DNA from 3 places in the Exiguobacterium sp. K1 genome. Region 2 is predicted to be linked to each of the others. Evidence: a T-box and tRNA genes for the amino acid it is inferred to sense, from the RefSeq annotation. Region 2 holds a T-box; the other regions hold tRNA genes.

Region 1 (7,129 bases), on a different contig from region 2:
ATATTTACTGACAGATCAACAAATCGGCGGATTGCGGATCGGAAAAACATTAATCGTTAATCCTAATCTTCCGTTACGTTCTACGTATGCCCCAGGTGAAAGTACGGTCGCACGGGCAGCCTTTGAGAAAATGAGACGTGCTGCCAAAGCGGACAACATTACGCTAGTCGCATTTAGTACATACCGTTCATATGCGTATCAAAAAGCATTATTTGAAAAATATGTGGCGCGGGATGGCTTTGAAAAAGCCAGTACGTACAGTGCACAACCGGGTAAAAGCGAACATCAGACAGGACTTGGTTTTGATATCGGTGGAGCAGATTCCTCGAAATATGCCAAGTTCAGCTTTTCCAGTACAAAAGAAGCCAGATGGTTGGCTGCCAATGCGCATCGTTACGGGTTTCATCTTCGTTATCCGCTTGGAAAAGAATCATGGACCGGATACACATACGAAAGCTGGCATTTCCGCTATGTCGGAGCAACACTTGCTGCACAGTTGAAAATGACCGGGTTAACGATGGAGGAATATTATCAACTGGCTCCTGGTAAACCAAGCACACCGTAACAGGTTTCGTTTCAAGCTTTGAATGGTAAATAAATGGTGTATTTCCTCATCGTCAACAGCGGCAATCCGTTTTTTTTCGAAAGAGGTGGAAAGTTGTGGCGAAAAAAGAAGAGAAACACCATATCATGACCTTTACATTTGAAGAGGAAGCGATATCGTACCAGGTATTCAGTGAGTTGAAGAAGTATCATGCAAACGGTCAGATTGATTTTGAACAAATTGCTGTCATCAAACGAAGTGAAAGCGGGGCTTTTTCTTTTGAAGATGCCGTTGACTTAAGCGGTTCCAACAAAGCATTTAAAGGTTCCCTGATCGGTATGGCCGTCGGAATTCTTGGAGGACCGTTCGGGATTTTACTCGGTTCGATGACCGGGATGCTGATTGGCGGTTCGAAAGACTTAAAAGAGAATCAAGCCGTTCAAGAAACATTCAAGCGGACACTCGGTGTGATTCCACCGGGAAAGACGGGTATCATTGCAATCGGAGAAGAATTCGAACCTTCTGTACTGGACGGACTCGTCGCGAAACATAACGGAACAATTGATCGGACCGATGAATTGCTCGAAAAATAATCAAAAAAATCCTTCCCTCATGAATGAGAGAAGGATTTTTTTTTTAGGATTGACGTTCTTTTTTGACCTTTTTGAAGAAGAACAGTTCATAGACGACAGGGACGATAATGAGCGTCAAGAGTGTTGACGTCGTCAGTCCGCCGATGACCGTCAAGGCAAGTCCTTTTGAAATCAGGGTACCGGATGATGTCGTCAGAGCGAGCGGAACAAGCGCCATGATTGTAGCGAATGCCGTCATCAGGATCGGGCGAAGTCGTGTTTTACCGGCTTCAATCAAGGATTCCCGAATCGGTAAACCGCGTGTGATGTTCTGACCAATCCGGTCAACGAGTACAATCGCGTTGGTCGTGACGATTCCGATGAGCATCAGGAATCCGATCATGACACTGACCGATAATGGTTCGTTCGCTAAGAACAGTGTGACGAGTGAACCAATCGGAACGAAGATGAGCGATGAAAGAATAATGAACGGAATCCGTGCTTTTCCGAACGTGATTAACATCGTCAAGTAAACGAGACCGATGGCGACGACGATGGCAATTCCAAGAGACTGGAAGATTTCGACCGTATCATCATTTCCACCGCCGCTTGTTAAGGAAACGCCGTCCGGCAAGTCGATTTTTTCGACAGCCGCTTTGACGTCACTCGAAACAGTTTGGACGTTATCGCCTTTGACTTGACCCGAGACACGGGCGTAAACTTTACCGTCCAGCTTTTGAATCGATGTGAACGTATCGACTTCTTTGACAGTTGCCACGTCTTTCAGAGCGACAGGACCTGCAGCAGAGAAGAGTTGGACGTTCTCGAGATCTGCTTTCGACGTCAAGTCTTCCTTATAAGACAATTGGACGTCCTGGTCTTTGTTATCAAGGTTAAGGGTGCCGACCGTAACAGGTTTCGTTTGGTCGTTGACCGTACCAAGAATCTGGAAGCCGGACAAACCACGATCGCTGGCTTTTTCAGAGTTGATTTCAACGAGGAATTGTTTTTGTTTCTCGCTGAAGTTATTCGTCACGTATTTTAGATCATTGTTTTTGTTCATGTTGTCTTCAACTAATTTAGCAGCTTTTTGTAGTGCTTCTAGATCAGTCGAGAACAAATCAACGTCAACGTTGTTGTTCGATGGGGGACCGCCAGTTGAAAGCTCAGCGACGCTGATTTTAACGTCGACATCGTCTTCTTTTGCGATATCCTCCATTTTAGTTTCTAGGGATTTGATTGTCTTTTCAACATCGACCCCGTCTTTTAAGTTCAAGAAGTAGCTGGCTTTGTTATCAAGTCGCAACCCGGTCGTGAAATCACGGGCTCCGACGGATGTCGTGACATCAGCAATCGCTTTTTCCTGATCAAACATTTTTTCCATGTTGAGCGATACATCACTCGTTTTTTCAAGTGAAGTCGCAGCAGGAAGTTCAAGTGAAGCCGTCAGTGTTTTTGAAGCTTCGTTCGGAATAAAGGTAAAGCCGAGTTGCGGTACAATCGCAAGCGAACCGCCAAGTAACAAGAACGAAACGACTAAGATGATTGCTTTATGCGACAACGATTTTTCAATCAGTTTGCCGTACCAGCGTTGTAAGGCGCCTTCTTTTTCTTCCGCCGGGACCTTTTTAAAGGCGAATTTCGCCAAGATCGGCACAATCGTAATCGCGACAAGCAGGGAAGCAAGTAACGAGAAGATGATCGTCAATGCAAACGGTAAGAAGAATTTACCGGTAATACCGCCGACGAAGCCGATAGGTAAGAAAACAACGACGGTCGTAAGCGTCGAAGACGTGATGGCCTTCAAGATTTCTTTTGTCGATTGTTCAATGACTTCATCCGTCATCCCGCCATTCGACTTGCGGACCCGCCGGAAGATATTTTCGATGACGACGATACTGTCATCGACGACCCGACCAACAGCGACGGCCATCCCGCCGAGTGTCATGATGTTCAGTGAAATATCCTGCCAGTTCAGGAAAATGGCTGCAATCAAAAGCGACAACGGAATCGAGACAATCGCGATGATCGTCGCCCGGATATTACGTAAGAACAGCAGAACGGCGAGTGAAGCAAACAGCGCACCGAGCAATCCTTCTTTTACTAGTGTTGCAACAGATTCTTCAATATCTTTTGCAGAATCAATCCCGATCGTATAATCGATTTGGTCATCGTATTTGTTTAAGATTTTTGTGACACCATCGGCGATTTCAACCGTATTAGCATCCTGTTTTTTCGTAATGGCCATCGAGAGAGAATCTTTTAAGTCATATCGTGTTTTTTCACTTTGTTTTGAGACGGCTTCGATGGTCGCGACGTCTGAAAGGCGAATCGGTTCAGTTGGTGCCGCTTGTTCTGTCGGAGCACCTGGAGCGCCGTCGACAGAACCGGCCGGAGGTCCTGATTGAGCCGGTTGACCTTGACCGCCTGATGCCGCACCGGAAGCGGCGCTTGACGTGAGTTGGAGATTTTTTAATTTATCCAAGTTTTCCAGCTTTTCTTCCACCCGGATTGGAATCTTCGAATCACCTTCTGCGAGCTGCCCGGACGGGAAGGAAACATACTTGGCATTAATTTGTTCTTTAATACTGGATAACGATAAACCGGCCGCTGTTGCTTTTTTGTTGTCGACCGTAATTTGGACTAAATCATCTTTATATCCACCAACAGAAACACTGTTGATTCCCGGAATTTTATTGAGTTCCGGTTCGATTTCATTCTTTAAGAGGGACTCAATCTCTTTTCCATCTTTACTAAAGAAGGAGATGTTGTAGATTGGGAACGATCCGAATGAGAAGCGGTTCAGCTTCGTTGTGGCTTCTTCCGGAAGATTGGCATCCTGAATCGCCGCGTCAATTTGTTGTTCGACCTTGTCCATATCGGTATCAAATGGGAATTCGATATTGATGATTCCAATACTTTCATAAGCAGAGCTCGTAATTTTTGTCGAGCCCTCGATTCCTTTCAGTGCTGTCTCGAGTTTTGAGACGACCTGTTTGTCGACATCATCCGGAGATGCGCCTGGATACACAGCTTCTACTGAAATTTGAGGAAATTCAATTTCAGGAAACTGATCCACTTTAAGCTGAGAAAACGAATATACGCCGCCCAAAACTAATAAAATAGCAATAATAAATACAGCGACAGAGTTCTTTAAACTAAACCTTGTTAAAAAATTCAACAGTTACCCCTCCTTTATTTTATATGTGCTTATTTACATAGTAGAGGACGAAACGAAACCCTGCAACTTTGAACTGTAGAGCAGAAAGAAAAAATATAATGAAAAAATTAAAGAAAAGTCTTTACAGTTTTCAATATGTTGCTATAATAAACATATACCCAGAACACACCAACATGATTCTGTAGCTCAGCTGGGAGAGCGCTACCTTGACAGGGTAGAGGTCGCTGGTTCGAGCCCAGTCAGAATCATACCGAACTCCCGTTCATCACACGATGAACGGGAGTTTTTTCATATGACGGTTTGTCAAATTAAGTGCAACACTTCTTCCGTGAAGACCTCGTATGCAGTTTTCCAGTTAAGACATTTTCGTGGTCTCCCATTAATCCAGGCGAGCGCTTGAGCGATTTCAGAGCGACTGACCTTTCCGAAATCTGTCCCCTTCGGGAAAAATTCACGGAGAAGACCATTGGCGTTCTCGTTACTACCACGCTGCCAAGAAGAATACGGATCTGCAAAATACATGGGTAAGCCTAACGTGTCACGAATTCGTTCATGACAGCTAAACTCTTTTCCGCGATCTGTCGTCGCAGTTTGGAACGTTCCCAACGGGAAGGAAAGATGTAATGCTTGAATCGCAGACTCCATCGATTGAGCGGACCGATTTTCCATCGGTACAGCGAGATAAAAACGACTCTTTCGCTCGACGAACGTTGCGACACAGGCTTTTGACGTCCCTCTACCCGATACAACAGTATCAAGCTCCCAATGTCCAAACGTTTGACGCCCTTTGACGTCGGACGGACGTTTACTGATTGGCAGTCCGACGTTGAAGCGTCCGCGCGTCTCACTTGGTTTCTGACGCTTTCCCTTTTGCCGAAGAAGTCCAGAATCGGCCTCGACGAGGCCACTATAAATCCAACGATAAATTGTCTTGAACGAGAGTCCTTCTTCTTGGAATAATCGTCCGGCAATTTGTTCAGGGGACCATGTCTCCCGTAATTTTTCGAGGATGAAGATTCTTTTTTCGAGCGTAAACTTCGTACGTGCACCGCACTTCTTTTTTCGCTCCACATAACGCTGGTCAGCATGAGAAGAATCGTAATGAGGATTTCGTTTCAATTCTCGTGAAATCGTAGAAGGTTGACGCCCCAGGCGTCCCGCAATCTTTCGGACAGAGAAACCTAGCTCGAGATACGTCTCTATTTGACTCTTTCTGATATGGTAAGATGAATATAGCTCATAACGAATCCTCCGTTGAATTTTGTGTGGTAACTCTATTCTACACGAGGCCGTTATGGGTTTTTTTTGTGTTTTCAGCTAGGTGTTGCACTTAATATTACAATTCGTCATATAAAAAAGCTGTTCCTTCATTAAATGAGGGAACAGCAGCATAAACATTTATTGAATTTCTAATCGAAGGTCGCCGATCTTTGTCCAACCAGCCATTGTCGTCATCCGGTAAAAGACGAGCGTCAAGACGCCTGGAAGGACAACGCCGGTTGCAAAAAAGATGAGGAACGCATTAAACCCCTGATTAACGAAGATGTTGAGTGGGGCAATCATTGAATTTAATCCGAGACCCGCAAGTTCATAAGGGACTTCAAGTGAAAGAACAAGTGTCGCAATCGGTGCCGAAATCATCGCGGCCAGGAATGGGGCGACGACAAGACGCGGATTCTTTACGATATTCGGAAACTGCACTTTTGGTGTGACGAAGAACGAAGCAATCAAACCGCCGGGGTCCGTTTGACGATATGCCATCAATGTAAATCCGACAAATTGAGCCGAACAACCGATTAAAGCAGCGGCACTCGCGACCGGGTCGAGTTGAAGGGCGATTGCCAGTGCAGCCGATGAAGCGGGTGACATCAATAAGACGCTGAAGATAAGGGCAATAACAAGTGATGTCGCGATAGGTGAAGATTCGACAGATGCGGTAACCATGGCACTGAATCGTGTGAGCAGAGGTGTTGTAACGGCAGCGGCACCAAGACCAGTGAATCCGCCGGCAAGAACAGCGCTGACCGGGATGACCATCATGTCGAACTTCGTTTTACCGGTCATCCGTTTTCCGACGAAGACGGCAACGGCGGCTGCGAGTAATGCACTGATTGGTTGTCCCGGTACGAGGACAAGCCCGGCATCCGTCGGTTGAAGTGCGGCACCCCCGATTGTCGCGGCAATCATCGCACTGAACAAGACCAGTGTATTTCCACCAAGCTGATAGGCGATTCCGGCTCCGAGGGCTGGAGCGAGTAAGACTTTGGCGACACCGCCAATCGTGAGTAACATCTCAATATGTAATAAATTGCCGAACGTTTCAATTAATAATCCTACCCCTAATGTCACTAACACGGCATTTGCCATACCGGCAGATACCTTTACCATTCGATCCATCGCATATTCCTTCAATTCACTCATCCTCTCTCTGTTTCTCTCTAGTTCGTTTTGCCATTAAAAAAACCTATCCGTTATCGGATAGGCGCCATCATTCCTGCGGGCGCCTCATTCGATGCATCGAAAGGAGGGCCCAAAATCAATTCCGAAAATCACCGGAAAGGTTTCAGTCCCTCGAGCATAGAATAATCAGTCGGCCAGCAATTTGTTTAACATTCATAAAAATGATTCCCCTCTCAATGAATTTTTCTAAGCCTAACACGGGTAAGATAAATAATCAATATTTTCTGACAATTTATTTTCAATGATTTTCAGACTTAAAATCAGGGGAAAGATAAGAATGGCATCAGATAAACATTGGAGGCGGTTTCATGAAATTTGCAGTCATCACAGATATTCACGGAAATGTAACGGCACTCAAAGCCGTTCTAAATA
Region 2 (7,129 bases):
TCGACGCCCGTCAAAGCCGTTCCTTTTTGTTGAACAGATACGCCTTCCAAACGAGGGCGTACAACCTTTTGCAGTTTCAATTTTGAAATGACGGTAGAAAGATCCGTATACACCGGTGTCTCTTTAAAAATTCCCGTAAAGTTACTCGACGAATGCGTCAGAACATCTTGATGCAAAAAGACAGGTAGTCCTTTTTTTACATATGCATTTTGAATCTCGTTTGCTTTCAGCTTTGTAATATCATTTTCAATCTTGTTCGTATTATGATTTTTTTTCGTATCTGAAACAGTCATCGAATAACGGTCTGTTCCCGAAAAAGCTGACGGATCAAAAACAATCGCATCAAATGCTCCATCAAGCGGGAAACGCGACGCATTCAGTTCCTTGACTGTCATCATCTTAATCTCGTACCGGTTCGTATCCAGTCCTGTCAACATGGATGTGATGACAGTATTCGGATCAATCCGATTTGTTGCTGACCAGGCATCCCGGATTTCTAAAATCTTAAACTTTTCTCCGGCTGCAGCCTTTGTATGTGGTGGTTGTATATACGTAATACTGGTAAAAATCAACAGACTGACTAAAAACAGACGTACCCAACGTTGCATCTCCATCGTCTCCTCGTCGTAAGATCATAAAATCTAGGACTATATTACCCCACCATTAGTATACAAGTTCTTTCAGTGTTTCCCCTTTTTTGTAAAAGACTGTGCCTTAAGTAATGTGCGAACCGTGCTGATAAAATAAAGGGAACCCGTGACAATAAGTGTCTTGTCGGCCGTATCCACTTCCTTGAAAAAGCGGTTGAGTTCCATCGCCTTCGCTCCGTCCATCTCCAATTCTTCCAGTGTTCGCGCCCTTGGAAAATCAAACGTCGTCTCGTAAATATCAGGTGTCACTTCCCGTAACTGCCTGAGCATCGCTTTGCGGTCCTTGTCCCGTAAGATCGAACAGAGGACGACGACCGGTTTTGACTCTTCCTTCAAACGTTCGACAAGTGCCGTCACCCCTTCCGGATTATGGGCACCGTCCAAAATGATCCTCGGCTTACGGGAGATGATTTCAAACCGACCCGGATGCGTTGCATTCCGCAGTCCACGCCGGATTGCGGTCTTCGACCATCCGAGTTGTTTGGCACAGACGACGGCATTGGCCGCGTTGTGGACTTGATGCATCCCTTCCAGTCCAAGCCGTGTCTCGGGAATGCCTTCATAGGTTGTCCATGTTCCTGTCTCACTCAGCCGGTAATGCCGGATGACTTCCTGACTCCAGGACAGACTCGCTTGCCGATCGCCACAATAGGCCATCAACGGCACCGTCAATTCTTCCTGCAGTTTCCCGGCAATGACTCGTGTGCCTTGTTTGATGATCCCGAATTTCTGTAGGGCGATCTCTTGAAGCGTATCTCCGAGGATAGCCTGATGGTCGTGCCCAATCGAAGTAATAATGGCGGCTTTCGGTTGCTTCAGGACATTCGTCGAATCGTACAAACCACCGAGTCCGACTTCATAAATCACAAAATCAGGACGAATTTGATAAAAATGATAAAAAGCGAGCACCGTTAAGGCTTCAAATTCCGTCAATGCCCCAATTACCGGTTCTAATTTCAGGATTGCAGCTTGAACCACATTAGCCGCCTCGACCAGATCCGCTTCACTGATTGGTACACCGTTCAACATGATCCGTTCCTCGAACTGAATGATATACGGTGACGTAAAGGTTCCGACTTGCAATCCTTCGGCTACACCCATCTCCCGCAAAAAAGCGACCGTTGACCCCTTTCCGTTTGTTCCCGCGACATGAATCGTCGGAATCGCATCCGGATCAATCATAAGTTCCGCCAGTACTGCTTCCATCCGACTCAGTCCCGGTTTGATGCCAAATGCCAGTAACGCCGATAACCATTCCAACACATCTTCTCGTGTTCTCACGCTTGGTTCACTCCTTCAAAAAAAGTGACTCAAGAAAACTTGAGCCACTGTTAAGATTATTTTGCGAGTTCGCTGATTCGGACTTCAACTGCCGCCCGCTTCTCTTTATAGTCTTGTGCTTTTGCTTGTTCTTCTTCAATGACATGTGCCGGTGCTTTCCCGACAAATCCCGGGTTGTTGAGTTTTTTCTCGACCCGTTCGACTTCTTTTGTATACTTGACGAGTTCTTTGTTCAGACGAGCGATTTCTTCTTCGATGTTGATCAAGTCAGCAAGTGGAATGAACAATTCTGCTCCCGTCACGATGGCACTCATCGCCTTTTCCGGTGCTGTCATATTGCGTTCAACGAGCAATTCTGACGCATTCGTGAACTTTTTCAAGTACGACAGATTTGTTTCTAAATCATGCTGGACTTGATCGTCACTCGTTGCAATCATCAACTGAATTTGTTTCGACATCGGTGCGTTCACTTCCGCCCGGATGTTCCGGACTGAACGGATGACGTTCTGAACGGCTTCGAAAGCCGGGACAGATGCTTTGAAGTCGAGTGCATCATTGCGTGTCGGCCAAGCGGCACGTGTAACTGTTTCGCCTTCGTGCGGTAAGTGCTGCCAGATTTCTTCCGTGATGAACGGCATGAACGGATGCATCAGACGCATGATTTGATCAAGCGTATAGGCAAGAATCGAACGTGTCGTCAATTTGGCTGCTTCGTCCTCACCATTCAACGGCAACTTCGCCATCTCGATGTACCAGTTACAGAAGTCTTCCCAGATGAAGTGATAGAGGACACGACCGGCTTCCCCAAACTCATACTTATCCGACAGACGAGTGACATCATCAATCGTCGTGTTCAGACGTGTCAGAATCCATTGGTCAGCCAGTGATTTTTCACCTGACAGATCAATCTGGTCGTACGTCAGTCCGTCCATGTTCATCAACGCAAACCTGCTTGCATTCCATAACTTGTTCGAGAAGTTCCATGTCGCTTCGATTTTCTCCCAGTAGAAACGTAAATCGTTCCCCGGTGTGGAACCGGTCGTTAAGAACCAACGCAGTGAATCGGCGCCGTATTTCTCGATGACATCCATCGGATCAATTCCGTTCCCGAGTGACTTGGACATTTTCCGTCCTTCCGAGTCACGGATCAAACCGTGAATCAAGACATCGTTGAATGGACGTTCGCCTGTAAATTCATACGACTGGAAGATCATCCGTGAGACCCAGAACGCGATGATGTCGTAACCTGTGACAAGTGTTGATGTCGGGAAGTACTTTTGATAATCGGCTGCGCCTTCGTTCGGCCATCCCATTGTCGAGAACGGCCAGAGGGCAGAAGAGAACCACGTATCCAGCACATCATTGTCTTGTTCCCAGTTTTCGAGATCAGCTGGTGCTTCTTTACCGACGTACACTTCGCCTGTTTCTTTGTGGTACCAGGCCGGAATCCGGTGACCCCACCAGAGCTGACGGCTGACACACCAGTCACGGATATTTTCCATCCAGCGGACATAGGTGTTTTCAAAACGTTGCGGGATGAAGTTGATTTTGTCTTCGCCTTGTTGCTCTTGTAATGCTTTTTCAGCGAGCGGTTCCATTTTGACGAACCATTGGAGTGACAAGTACGGCTCAACAATCGCGTCCGACCGTTCCGAGTGACCGACGGAATGCAGGTGTGGTTCGACTTTGATCAAGACACCTGACTCTTTGAGATCTTCGACAATCTGCTTACGGCATTCAAAACGATCCATGCCTTCATATTTCCCCGCATTTTCATTCATCGTGCCGTCTTCGTTCATGACGAGGACACGCGGTAAGTCATGACGGTTTCCGACTTCAAAGTCGTTCGGGTCGTGTGCCGGTGTGATTTTAACGACACCTGTTCCAAACTCCATGTCGACGTATTCATCGGCAACGATTGGGATTTCCCGCCCGACGATTGGTAACGTGATCGTTTTTCCGACGAGATGTGCATAACGCTCGTCTTTCGGGTTAACGGCAATCGCTGTATCGCCGAGCATCGTTTCCGGACGTGTCGTCGCCAGTTCAACGTGACCGGATCCGTCCGTCAACGGATAACTGAAGTGGTAAAACGCACCTTCGATGTCTTTATAAATAACTTCGATGTCCGAGATGGCTGTTTTCGTTGCCGGATCCCAGTTGACGATGTATTCGCCGCGGTAGATCAAACCCTTTTCATACAGTTTGACGAATACTTCCTGAACCGCCTCTGACAGTCCTTCGTCAAGCGTAAACCGTTCCCGTGAATAATCGAGTCCGAGTCCGAGTTTTGACCACTGCTCGCGGATCGTTGAAGCATATTCTTCTTTCCATGCCCATGATTGTTCGAGGAACTTCTCACGTCCCATTTCAAGACGTGATTTACCTTCCGCGCGGAGTTTCTGTTCGACTTTTGCCTGCGTCGCGATTCCGGCATGGTCCATTCCCGGCAGGTACAAGACGTCAAAGCCCTGCATCCGCTTCATCCGTGTCAGCATATCCTGAAGTGTCGTATCCCAGGCATGACCAAGGTGTAATTTACCGGTAACGTTCGGCGGTGGGATGACGATCGTATACGGTGCTTTTTCCGGATCCTGATCGGCTTTAAAATATTCCCCTTTTATCCAAAAGTCGTACCATTTTTCTTCCGTCGCCTGCGGATCATATTTTGTCGGCATTGATAATTCCTGCATCTGAATCGCTCCTTTAATCCATAATAAAAACGGCTTCTCTCGTCCTCATCTAAGGACGAAAGAAGCCGTTGCTCTTCCGCGGTACCACCTTAGTTCACTCTTGACAGAGTGCCCTCTAGTCCGCGTAACGTGCGGCAATCCGGATTCTGCTTGCTGTCGCTTACAGAACCAGCTCGTGGGGTGACCTTCGTCAGCACGTCCTGTCACATCTCTCAGCCAGTGGATGTGTTCTCTCATACAGTCCGGTTGTTGACTACTCTTCCCGTCATCGCTGTTTTCCAAATTATTCTTTCCTTATTTTATCCGAGACCTCTACGGCTCGTCAAGAACTGCTTAACGATTAAATTCGAGTTGTAATTCCTTGAATGTCAGCTCGACTGCTGCAATCGTCTGCTCGATGTCGTCGTCCGTATGAACGGTCGATAAGAAGAGTCCTTCAAATTGTGACGGCGGTAAGAAGATACCGCGTGCCGCCATTTTTTGATAATACGAGCGGAACATGTCGAGGTTCGATGATTTCGCCTCTTCGAAATTCGTCACCGGCTGATCCGTGAAGAAGACACCGAACATCGCACCGGCGCGGTTCGTCGTCAATGGAATGTTGTATTTCGCAGCTGCTGCGAGATATCCTTCCGACAAACGGTTGGCTTTCCGGTCAAACTCTTCGTAGTGTTCCGGTTTCAGTTGCGTTAATGTCGCAAGGCCTGCCGCCATCGCAAGCGGGTTACCTGATAATGTACCGGCTTGATAAATCGGACCTTGCGGCGCGATTTGTTCCATGATGTCGCGACGTCCGCCGTAGGCACCGACCGGCATACCGCCACCGATGACCTTACCGAGACACGTGATATCCGGTGTGACACCGAAATGTCCTTGGGCACAATTGAAGCCGACGCGGAAACCGGTCATGACTTCATCAAAGATCAAGAGTGTGCCATGCTGTTCCGTAATTTCGCGCAGTCCTTCGAGGAAGCCCGGTTGCGGTGGCACGAAGCCCATGTTGCCCGCTGCCGGTTCGACGATGACACCGGCGATATCGTCGCCGTGTTTTTCAAATGCAATCCGGACCGCATCCATGTCATTGTACGGCACTGTCAATGTCATACTCGCAATTTGTGCCGGTACACCCGGTGAATCCGGAAGTCCAAGTGTTGCAACACCTGATCCGGCTTTAATCAACAGTGAATCGCCGTGACCGTGATAACAGCCTTCGAATTTCAGAATTTTTGTTTTTCCTGTATAGCCGCGTGCGAGACGAAGCGCCGCCATCGTTGCTTCTGTTCCCGAGTTGACCATCCGGACGACTTCAACCGATGGGACACGGCTGATGACGACTTCCGCCATCGCCGACTCGATTTCAGTTGGTGTGCCGTAACTCCATCCACGTGTCGCCTGCTCTTGAATGGCAGCCGTCACGATCGGATCAGCATGACCAAGAATCATCGGTCCCCATGATAAAACATAGTCGATGTATTCTTTTCCATCGATATCGTACAGACGTGATCCTTGCGCACGTTCTGCAAAAATCGGTGTCATACCGACTGATTTATACGCGCGAACCGGGCTGTTGACGCCGCCCGGCATGAGCGGTAAGGCCCGTTCAAACGCGGCTTTTGATTTTGAGTTTTGATTCGTTAAGCTCATTTCGACCCCTCCAAGTAACGGCAAATGTCTTTCGCGAAATAGGTGATGATTAAATCGGCTCCGGCCCGTTTAAAGCCGAGCATCGTTTCCATGACAATACGTTCTTCGTCAATCCAACCGTTTAAGGCAGCAGCCTTGACCATCGCATATTCACCCGATACGTTATAGGCGACGATTGGTAAGTCTACCCGTTCCCGGACATCGCGAATGATATCCATAAAGGCGAGAGCCGGTTTGACGATCATGAAGTCGGCACCCTGCTCGACATCTGCCGTCGCTTCACGGAATGCTTCCCGACGGTTGGCCGGATCCATTTGATACCCTTTGCGGTCCCCTTCACCAGGTGCCGAGTTTGCCGCATCACGGAACGGTCCGTAATAAGCGGAAGCATACTTGACGCCGTAGCTCATGACCGGGATGTGGCTGAATCCATTCTCATCGAGTCCTTGGCGGATCGCCGCGACGAATCCGTCCATCATGGAAGATGGCGCGATGATGTCGGCACCGGCACGCGCTTGAGACACCGCTGTTCGGACGTGCAACGGAAGTGACGCATCGTTATCAACCGTTCCGTCAGCAACGATGCCGCAGTGTCCGGTTGACGTATATTCGCATAAACACGTATCAGCGATGACTGTCAGTTGCGGTGCGATTTTTTTAACGAGTCGCGTCGCTTCTTGAACGATCCCGTGATCGTGAAACGCGCCGGTCCCTTGTTCATCTTTTAAGTGATCGTGCGGAACACCAAACAGGATGACCGATTCAATACCGAGTGAAACGACTTCCTTGATTTCTGCTTCAAGATGGTCGAGTGAAAGGTTGAATACGCCGGGCATCGAGCTGACTTCCCGTTTGATGTCT
Region 3 (7,129 bases), on a different contig from region 2:
CCGTACGCCGGATCAAAGTACTGCATCAATAACACCATGATGTTTCCGTGTGTACCGATGACGATCGTTTGATTTTGATGATGTTCCAGCAGTCGTTTGATTTCAAGAACGATCCGTCGTTGTGCCGTAACGTTTGATTCACCGCCATACGGGTTTTCATCCGGATGTTTCCAGACATACCGGACAGCCTGTCGGAAGTCCGGCAGTTCTCCCGGTGCCAGCAATCGTTCTTGAACAGCTGCGGTTTCTTGGATGGCTAATCCGGATTGTTCCGCTAAGGGCTGAACTGTCTCAATCGCCCGTCGATAGGGACTCGCATAGATATAGTCCAATGTAATGCCGTCAAAAAGTGTCGTCAGTTGCTCCGCATCGTCTCTCCCCTGTTCTGATAAAGGACGTGCTTCTTCGTCTGTAGAATAGGTCGAATGTGCATGGCGGACTAAGTAGATCGTTGTCATAGTTAATCTCCTTTCAGTCGTCTTTTGGTTGTTCCAGCCACCGGTAACCAACACCCCGGACGGTTTCCAAGTACTGATCAATCGGAAAGCCGGAACGCCGCAGTTTTTCACGAAGGTGGCGCATATGAGAATCGATGGTTCGTGGTTCAATCGATTGGTCGTCACTCCAGAGCGACCGCACTAATTGCTCTCTCGATAAGATTCTATTTACGGAAGCCAGGAGTTTTCCTAACAGCTGAAACTCTGTTTTGGTCAGTAAGATTTTTTGTTCATCAAAACTACAATCATATCCCTTAGCATCATAATGCAGACCATGAAATGTATACTGTTCCCGCTTTTCTCGTCCAATCAATAACTCAATCCGTCCTAATAGTTCACCTTCATGAATCGGTTTCGCCACATAATCATCGGCGCCGACTGTACGTCCCCGAACGACATCTTCCATTTGATTCCGTGCAGTTACCATGATGATCGGGAAATCAACGATTCGTCTTATATTTTCACATAGTGTCCAACCATCCATTTCAGGCATCATGACATCCAGTAAAGCGATATCAATCGGAACTGTTTTGACGATTTCGATTGCTTTTTCAGCGGAATCGACCAAATGGCACGTATGACCATACGGTGTCAAATATAATTTCATTAATTGAAGCATCCGTTGTTCATCATCAACGATTAAGATTCGAGCCATTTTTTCACCCCTTCCACTGAACGATTACACGCGTTCCGCTATTTTTTTGGCTTTGAATTTCTAGTGTCGCTCCATGTGCTTGGACGATAGCTGACGCAATCGTCAGTCCAAGTCCCGATCCGCCTCGACTTCTCGACCTGGACGGTTCACTGCGGTACAACCGTTTTGTCACATGGGGCAAACTTTCTTGACTGATGCCGATTCCTGTATCCCGCACTTGAAAATACGGTCCCGTTTCATTTACTCCGTATCGGACGATGATGTCACCTGTTGCTGTATATTTTCTTGCGTTATCCAGTATATTCACTAACACTTGTTTAAGTCGGATTTTATCGCCTGTTACCTCTACCGGTTCTCCCGATACATACAAGTGCAATCCTTTTTCTTCGATTGCCGGTCGCATTTTTTCTGTCGTCGATACAATTAGTTCATCAAGCGGCAGTGGTAACCGTTCAATTGAAAACTCGTTGGCATCAGAACGCGCCAGTAACATCAATTGTTCAATCAATCTGCTTACATGATCACTTTCTTCTTTGATAATCGACAAATAAGCTGCTTTTTCAGATTCCGGCAAGTCCGGACGTTGTAAAATATCCGCATATCCCTTGACGTATGTCAGTGGGGTTCGTAGCTCGTGAGAAATGTTCGCTAAAAACTCCGTCCGTTCACGATTCAAGAAATCGAGATCTTTAGCCAACTGCGTGATTGATCTTGCAAGTGCTCCAAGTTCGTCTGACCGGTTCACCGGTAAATCCACATCAAGATTCCCTTCTTTCAGTTTAGCAGTCGCGCGTTCCATCTTAATGAGCGGTCTTGAGATCACTCGTGTGCATAAGACGACAGTCGCGAGTGACAGAAGTACGGCAATAATACCGACTTGAATGAATTGCTGTCTTAACGGATTAACTACTTGTTGAATCAACGTCTCAGGAGCAAACATGAAGACATGTCCACGATGAGCACCTGAAATCGTGATTGGACTGTCTGTCATTAAAAAGCCGTTCGCTTTTGCTTGAGATTGTAGGATACGATCGTTTCGTTGCGTTTGAAATTCTACGTGTATAAGCTCTTCTGTCATTTCTGGAGTAAGTCGAGGCGAAGACTTTAAAATTTCACCCTCTTCATTTGTGATGACGACGGTAAATTCAGATGCTGATTCCATCAAAGTGACATGTTCCAATGTTTCTGCATTAAAAGATTCCTCGAGGACATCACGGTGTGTATTTCCCCGGTTCAACAAACCAAGGACCACTTCGTCCGTCCGTTGATTCACAAGATTAAAGTAGAGGGTACTGAACAGAATACCGCCGATGACAAGAATCGCAGTCAAAAAAAGCAGACCGATGTAGTAAGAAATATGTCGCATGTCCCGCTCCCTCCTCTCTTCACTCTTACGATACACTTTTTTAAAAGCTTATTCAGTCAGACCATTGAATCGTCACCTTTTCTGCACGGTTTCTGCACAAAACATGGGTATAGTAATGACATAACCAGATTACTTACAGGAGGTCATTTTTCATGAAAAAACAACTGTTCGTCACATCATTGGCACTTTCTGCAGTCATAGGTTTAAGTGCTTGCGGATCTGATTCGAATTCGTCTAATTCGCACGATATGCACGATGATATGAAGGATTCTCACGCAGGAATGATGCATTCAAGTGACGGAAAAATTCCAGCCGGACTCAAACAAGCCGAAAATCCAAAATTTAAGGACGGTGCGAATGTCGTTTTATCGTCAGATCATATGAAAGGCATGGACGGCGCAGAAGCAACCGTCGTCGACTCATTTGATACGACGGTCTATGCCGTCAGCTTTACACCAACAAACGGCGGAAAAAAAGTCAGCAATCATAAATGGGTGATTCAGGAAGAACTGAGTCCGGTTCCGGATTCACCGCTAAAAGCAGGTGACAAAGTGACGTTAGCGGCGGACCACATGAAGGGCATGGATGGGGCTAAAGCGACGATTGATCAAGCCGATGAAACAACCGTGTATATGGTCGATTTTAAACCGACAACTGGTGGAAAAACCATTAAGAACCATAAATGGGTGACGGAAGACGAACTTCAAGCCAAAAATTAAATAAAAAAACTCCGTTCATCCAAGGATGAACGGAGTTTTTGGTATGATTCTGACTGGGCTCGAACCAGCGACCTCTACCCTGTCAAGGTAGCGCTCTCCCAGCTGAGCTACAGAATCATGATGCAGTACGTTATGTACTTGCTAGGACATGTATTAATATAGCAAGAAACTAACCATCTGACAAGTACTTTTCTAAAAAAATTAAAAATAAAAATGAACGGGACCGAACCATGATTTCGAGTCGGCCCCTTCACATTTACTTATAGAATTGTCGTGACTTGATCAACCGGCAGACGAAGGGCCGGACGTTTTTTCGCATCTTCCACTGCTTTACCGACGGCAATCAACATGACCGGAACATAACGTTCATCTGTAATAAACGTTTCCGTAAAGAGTTGGTGATTGAATCCCCCCATCGCAAGTGTTGATAATCCTTTTGCTTCAGCGACCAACATGAGTTGCATCGCTGCTAGACTTGCGTTTGACATGGCTGCATCTCTCGCATAAGCCTCGCTTTGGTAAGCTCCTTCCACTTGTCCTTTGATCGCGTCGAACAAGTCTTCCGTCATACCTCCTGCTTCTACGGCTGGACCATAAACCGGATTATAGTTTCGGTTTGCCTGTAAATCCCCTAGTACGGCAATGACGACTGAAGAAGAACTGATGGCAGGCTGATTGTAAGCGATTGGAGCCAATTGCTGCTTCGCTTCTTCCGAATGGAAGGCGACGAAATGCCAATGTTGCAAGTTCCAAGCACTTGGCGCAGCTGTCGTCAATTCAATCAATTCTTGTACGTCTTCTTGCGAAAGCGTGAATGTCTCATCGTAATGACGAACTGAACGGCGTTCTGCCAAAAGTGATAGTGTGTCGGATAGTGTTTGATTCATAATGATCCCCCTTTAAGTACATCTGTTTACTTTGTTATCGTATCATCCTCTTCACTACCTGTCATACGACAAGACTCGCTGATATTCTATCTGTTATAAAACAAAGATTGACATACATATTCTGTACTAGTACAATAAAAGAAATTCAATGTTTCTTGCTGCCATATCCATACATTAAGAGGAGGAACAAAATCATGGAACAACCCCTTTACCAAGAAACTTCTCCGGAGTTTTACCGTCAACTTCCGGTCAAGACCTGCTCTCATTGCGGAAAAGAAATGGATGAACAGTGCGAATCATATAAAACAGAATGTGATGAGTGTGCTGTTACAGAACACTGATCGAGAATTGTCCGAAAAAAGAAGTCTCCGATAACGGATGGACTTCTTTTTTTGTTAAAAAAACTTTTTAGTTTTCTATTTTAATAACGTTTTTTTAGATTATAGCTCTACGAGTCATCTTTTTGTAACATCTTTGTTACAAATGAAACAGACAAAATGTTACATTTAAGTCATAAGATTTTCCGTAAAGGAGCTTAGACATCAATGGATCCATACAACTCAGGCAATCCCCTCGGACTTGGTCCAAGGCATCGAAAACCAAAACGAAAATATTTCGCCAAGCTTTTTATTCTAATGGCACTTATCCTTCTTCCGCTTGGTGGTTATATCGTTTATCAATACCTGACTTCAACACAACAACAAGCGGATGTAAAATCCGTTCAACCTTTACAGAAAGTCCCGACTCCGAACTTGGACAAGGCACGTGTCGAGAAATGGAACGGGATTACTAAAAAAGTAGCTTATCTGACATTTGAAGACGGTCCGACCGCTTTGACTCCGGATATCTTGAAATCATTAAAAGAACAAAATGTTAAGGCGACCTTCTTTCTGATTGGAAGTAATATCGCCGAGCAACCGGATGTCGTCCGCTCAATGGCAAAGGATGGACATTACATCGGACCACACAGTGAAACCCATGACTATGACACGCTGTATAAGAAAAAGCAGTATGTTCCTGAGATGCTGAGGGTGCAGAAACAAATTAAACAACTAACGAATCATGCTCCATTATTGACACGTCCGCCTTATGGATCAACGCCCGGCATTAGCAAGTCCATTGCGAAAGAAATGGAGCAGGCTAAACTCCGGATGTGGGACTGGTCGATTGATTCGATGGACTGGTACTACAAAGACAGTGCGAAAGAAGTTGCGAAAACCGTTATCAACCGGGCAGAAGATCCGGTCGAAATCATCCTGTTACATGAACAACCGCAAACATTGCGGGCATTGCCTGCGATCGTCGCCGGACTAAAGAAAAAAGGATATCAATTTTCCGTCTATGATGAAGACTTTCATATCCCGTATAATTTCGCAAAATTCTCTAATTTGTAAGGAGTTACTTTCATGATCAAAAAACGGATGATTTTTAATAGCTGTTTCACCTGTCTCGGCGTCTTATTTCTCAGTGCCTGCTCGAGCGATCCCGCTGCTTCGATATATAACCAGTTGGAAGAACAGGCCAAGTCTGAACGAAAAGCCGCAGCGATTGCTGAACAACGGACACGCCAAGACGAAATTTCCGTTAATACGTATCAAGCCGTTCTCGAAGCCGGAGCCGATGACATCAAACGGTCACAAAATGAACGGGAAGAATTAACCGCTTTGAATCAAGATCGTGTCGATTTGTTAAAGCAGGAAAAAACCATTCGTACCCGTGCTTTTGATGAGTTGGATCTTTCGGAACTAACGGGCAGCTTATCTTCGTTACCCGCCGCTAAAAAAGACGGGACCGCTCTTATTAAGGCCTTTAAAGAGCGGGAGAAAGCTTTTGATACGTTTTTAAAACGTTACACGGCAGCAATCGCGTCAGAAAAGAAAGTGCTCTCCTACTTGACCGAAAAACCGAACTTCGTTAAGATTGACGAAGCGACAGCTGATTTAAACCGGACTTCCCGTCAAGCGACAGAAGCACTCAAAACCTTTAATCGATTGACCGTCCGATACAATGAATTAAAGCCCGTCTTTTATAAAAAGGCTGGACTCAACATTAAATAACTCACACAGGTTGCAACCAAACCCTGTCCAAAAAACCTGGACAAGGCCCCGTTGCAACCTTTTTTGTGCGTTCTAAAACATGGAGGGATCTGTATGAATCGTTCAAAAGCAACACTTTTCGTCTTAATCGGCGCCATCAGTTACGGCGTCCTGTCGACCATCGTCAAACTGGCTTACGGTGCCGGTTTTGACTCAGCCGCTGTTTCCGGAAGTCAATTTTTCTTCGGATGGCTGATGATTTTTGTCTTAGCCCTGCTGTCAAAAAATCTTCGTCTGAATCCGAAAACAGCTCTTACTTTAATGGCCATCGGGATTTCAAGCGGCACGACCGGTTACCTGTATTATCAGAGCCTACAAACCGTCTCCGCTTCAGTCGCCATCATTCTCCTCTTCCAATTCACATGGATTGGTGTCGTGATTGATTCGATTTTGGCAAAACGTCTGCCGTCGCGTTCTCATTTCTTGTCTGCCGTCCTTTTGATCGGCGGTGCCATTTTAGCGAGCGCTGCTTATACGAGCGCCCTTGACGTGCGCGGTACGTTGTTCGGACTCGGCGCAGCCGTCAGTTTCTCGATCTTCCTGCTTGCGAGCGGACGGGTCGCAAACCATGTACCGGTCATTAAAAAAAGCTTTTATATGATGACAGGCGGACTTCTGTTCGTCATGATCATGTATCCGCCGACGACTTTCCTGACTGCAGCGAATTTCGAACAGGGACTGATCTGGTACGCACTTCCACTGGGTCTGTTCGCCTTAATTCTGCCACCGCTGTTATTCGCAGCAGGTGCCCCACACTTAAGCCCGGCCAGCGTCTCCTTGCTTGGTGCAGCCGAACTGCCGACTGCCGTCATCTGTTCCGTCCTCATCCTCGGTGAGCATCTCTCCGGTTCACAGTGGATCGGGATCATCATCATCCTGATTGGAATTTTCTATCCGATTTACGTCAGC

What was found. A T-box is a leader RNA that pairs with one kind of tRNA and senses whether it is charged. The one in region 2 lies ahead of N7U64_RS00940 (valine--tRNA ligase), so its partner is inferred to be a tRNA-Val.
Region 1: it encodes a tRNA-Val, which carries the amino acid that the T-box ahead of N7U64_RS00940 (valine--tRNA ligase) is inferred to sense. The anticodon was not compared.
Region 3: it encodes a tRNA-Val, which carries the amino acid that the T-box ahead of N7U64_RS00940 (valine--tRNA ligase) is inferred to sense. The anticodon was not compared.

The regions. Positions count from the first base shown of each region.
Region 1 is NZ_JAOTIT010000005.1:79,929-87,057, forward strand. Features, by position in the region: gene N7U64_RS11440 (D-alanyl-D-alanine carboxypeptidase family protein) at 1-565, shown strand, start outside; gene N7U64_RS11445 (DUF456 domain-containing protein) at 661-1,137, shown strand; gene N7U64_RS11450 (efflux RND transporter permease subunit) at 1,181-4,297, opposite strand; tRNA gene N7U64_RS11455 (tRNA-Val) at 4,473-4,545, shown strand; partial or broken gene N7U64_RS11460 (IS30 family transposase) at 4,601-5,538, opposite strand; gene N7U64_RS11465 (PTS transporter subunit IIC) at 5,696-6,718, opposite strand; gene N7U64_RS11470 (metallophosphoesterase family protein) at 7,066-7,129, shown strand, end outside.
Region 2 is NZ_JAOTIT010000001.1:194,172-201,300, reverse strand. Features, by position in the region: gene N7U64_RS00950 (DUF5057 domain-containing protein) at 1-608, opposite strand, end outside; gene N7U64_RS00945 (folylpolyglutamate synthase/dihydrofolate synthase family protein) at 681-1,931, opposite strand; gene N7U64_RS00940 (valine--tRNA ligase) at 1,988-4,630, opposite strand; T-box leader at 4,673-4,902, opposite strand; gene hemL (glutamate-1-semialdehyde 2,1-aminomutase) at 4,958-6,268, opposite strand; gene hemB (porphobilinogen synthase) at 6,265-7,129, opposite strand, start outside.
Region 3 is NZ_JAOTIT010000005.1:70,112-77,240, reverse strand. Features, by position in the region: gene N7U64_RS11425 (histidine phosphatase family protein) at 1-458, opposite strand, end outside; gene N7U64_RS11420 (response regulator transcription factor) at 472-1,152, opposite strand; gene N7U64_RS11415 (HAMP domain-containing sensor histidine kinase) at 1,157-2,518, opposite strand; gene N7U64_RS11410 (YdhK family protein) at 2,671-3,237, shown strand; tRNA gene N7U64_RS11405 (tRNA-Val) at 3,282-3,354, opposite strand; gene N7U64_RS11400 (nitroreductase family protein) at 3,498-4,124, opposite strand; gene yhfH (protein YhfH) at 4,319-4,465, shown strand; gene N7U64_RS11390 (polysaccharide deacetylase family protein) at 4,670-5,518, shown strand; gene N7U64_RS11385 (YkyA family protein) at 5,531-6,181, shown strand; gene N7U64_RS11380 (EamA family transporter) at 6,275-7,129, shown strand, end outside.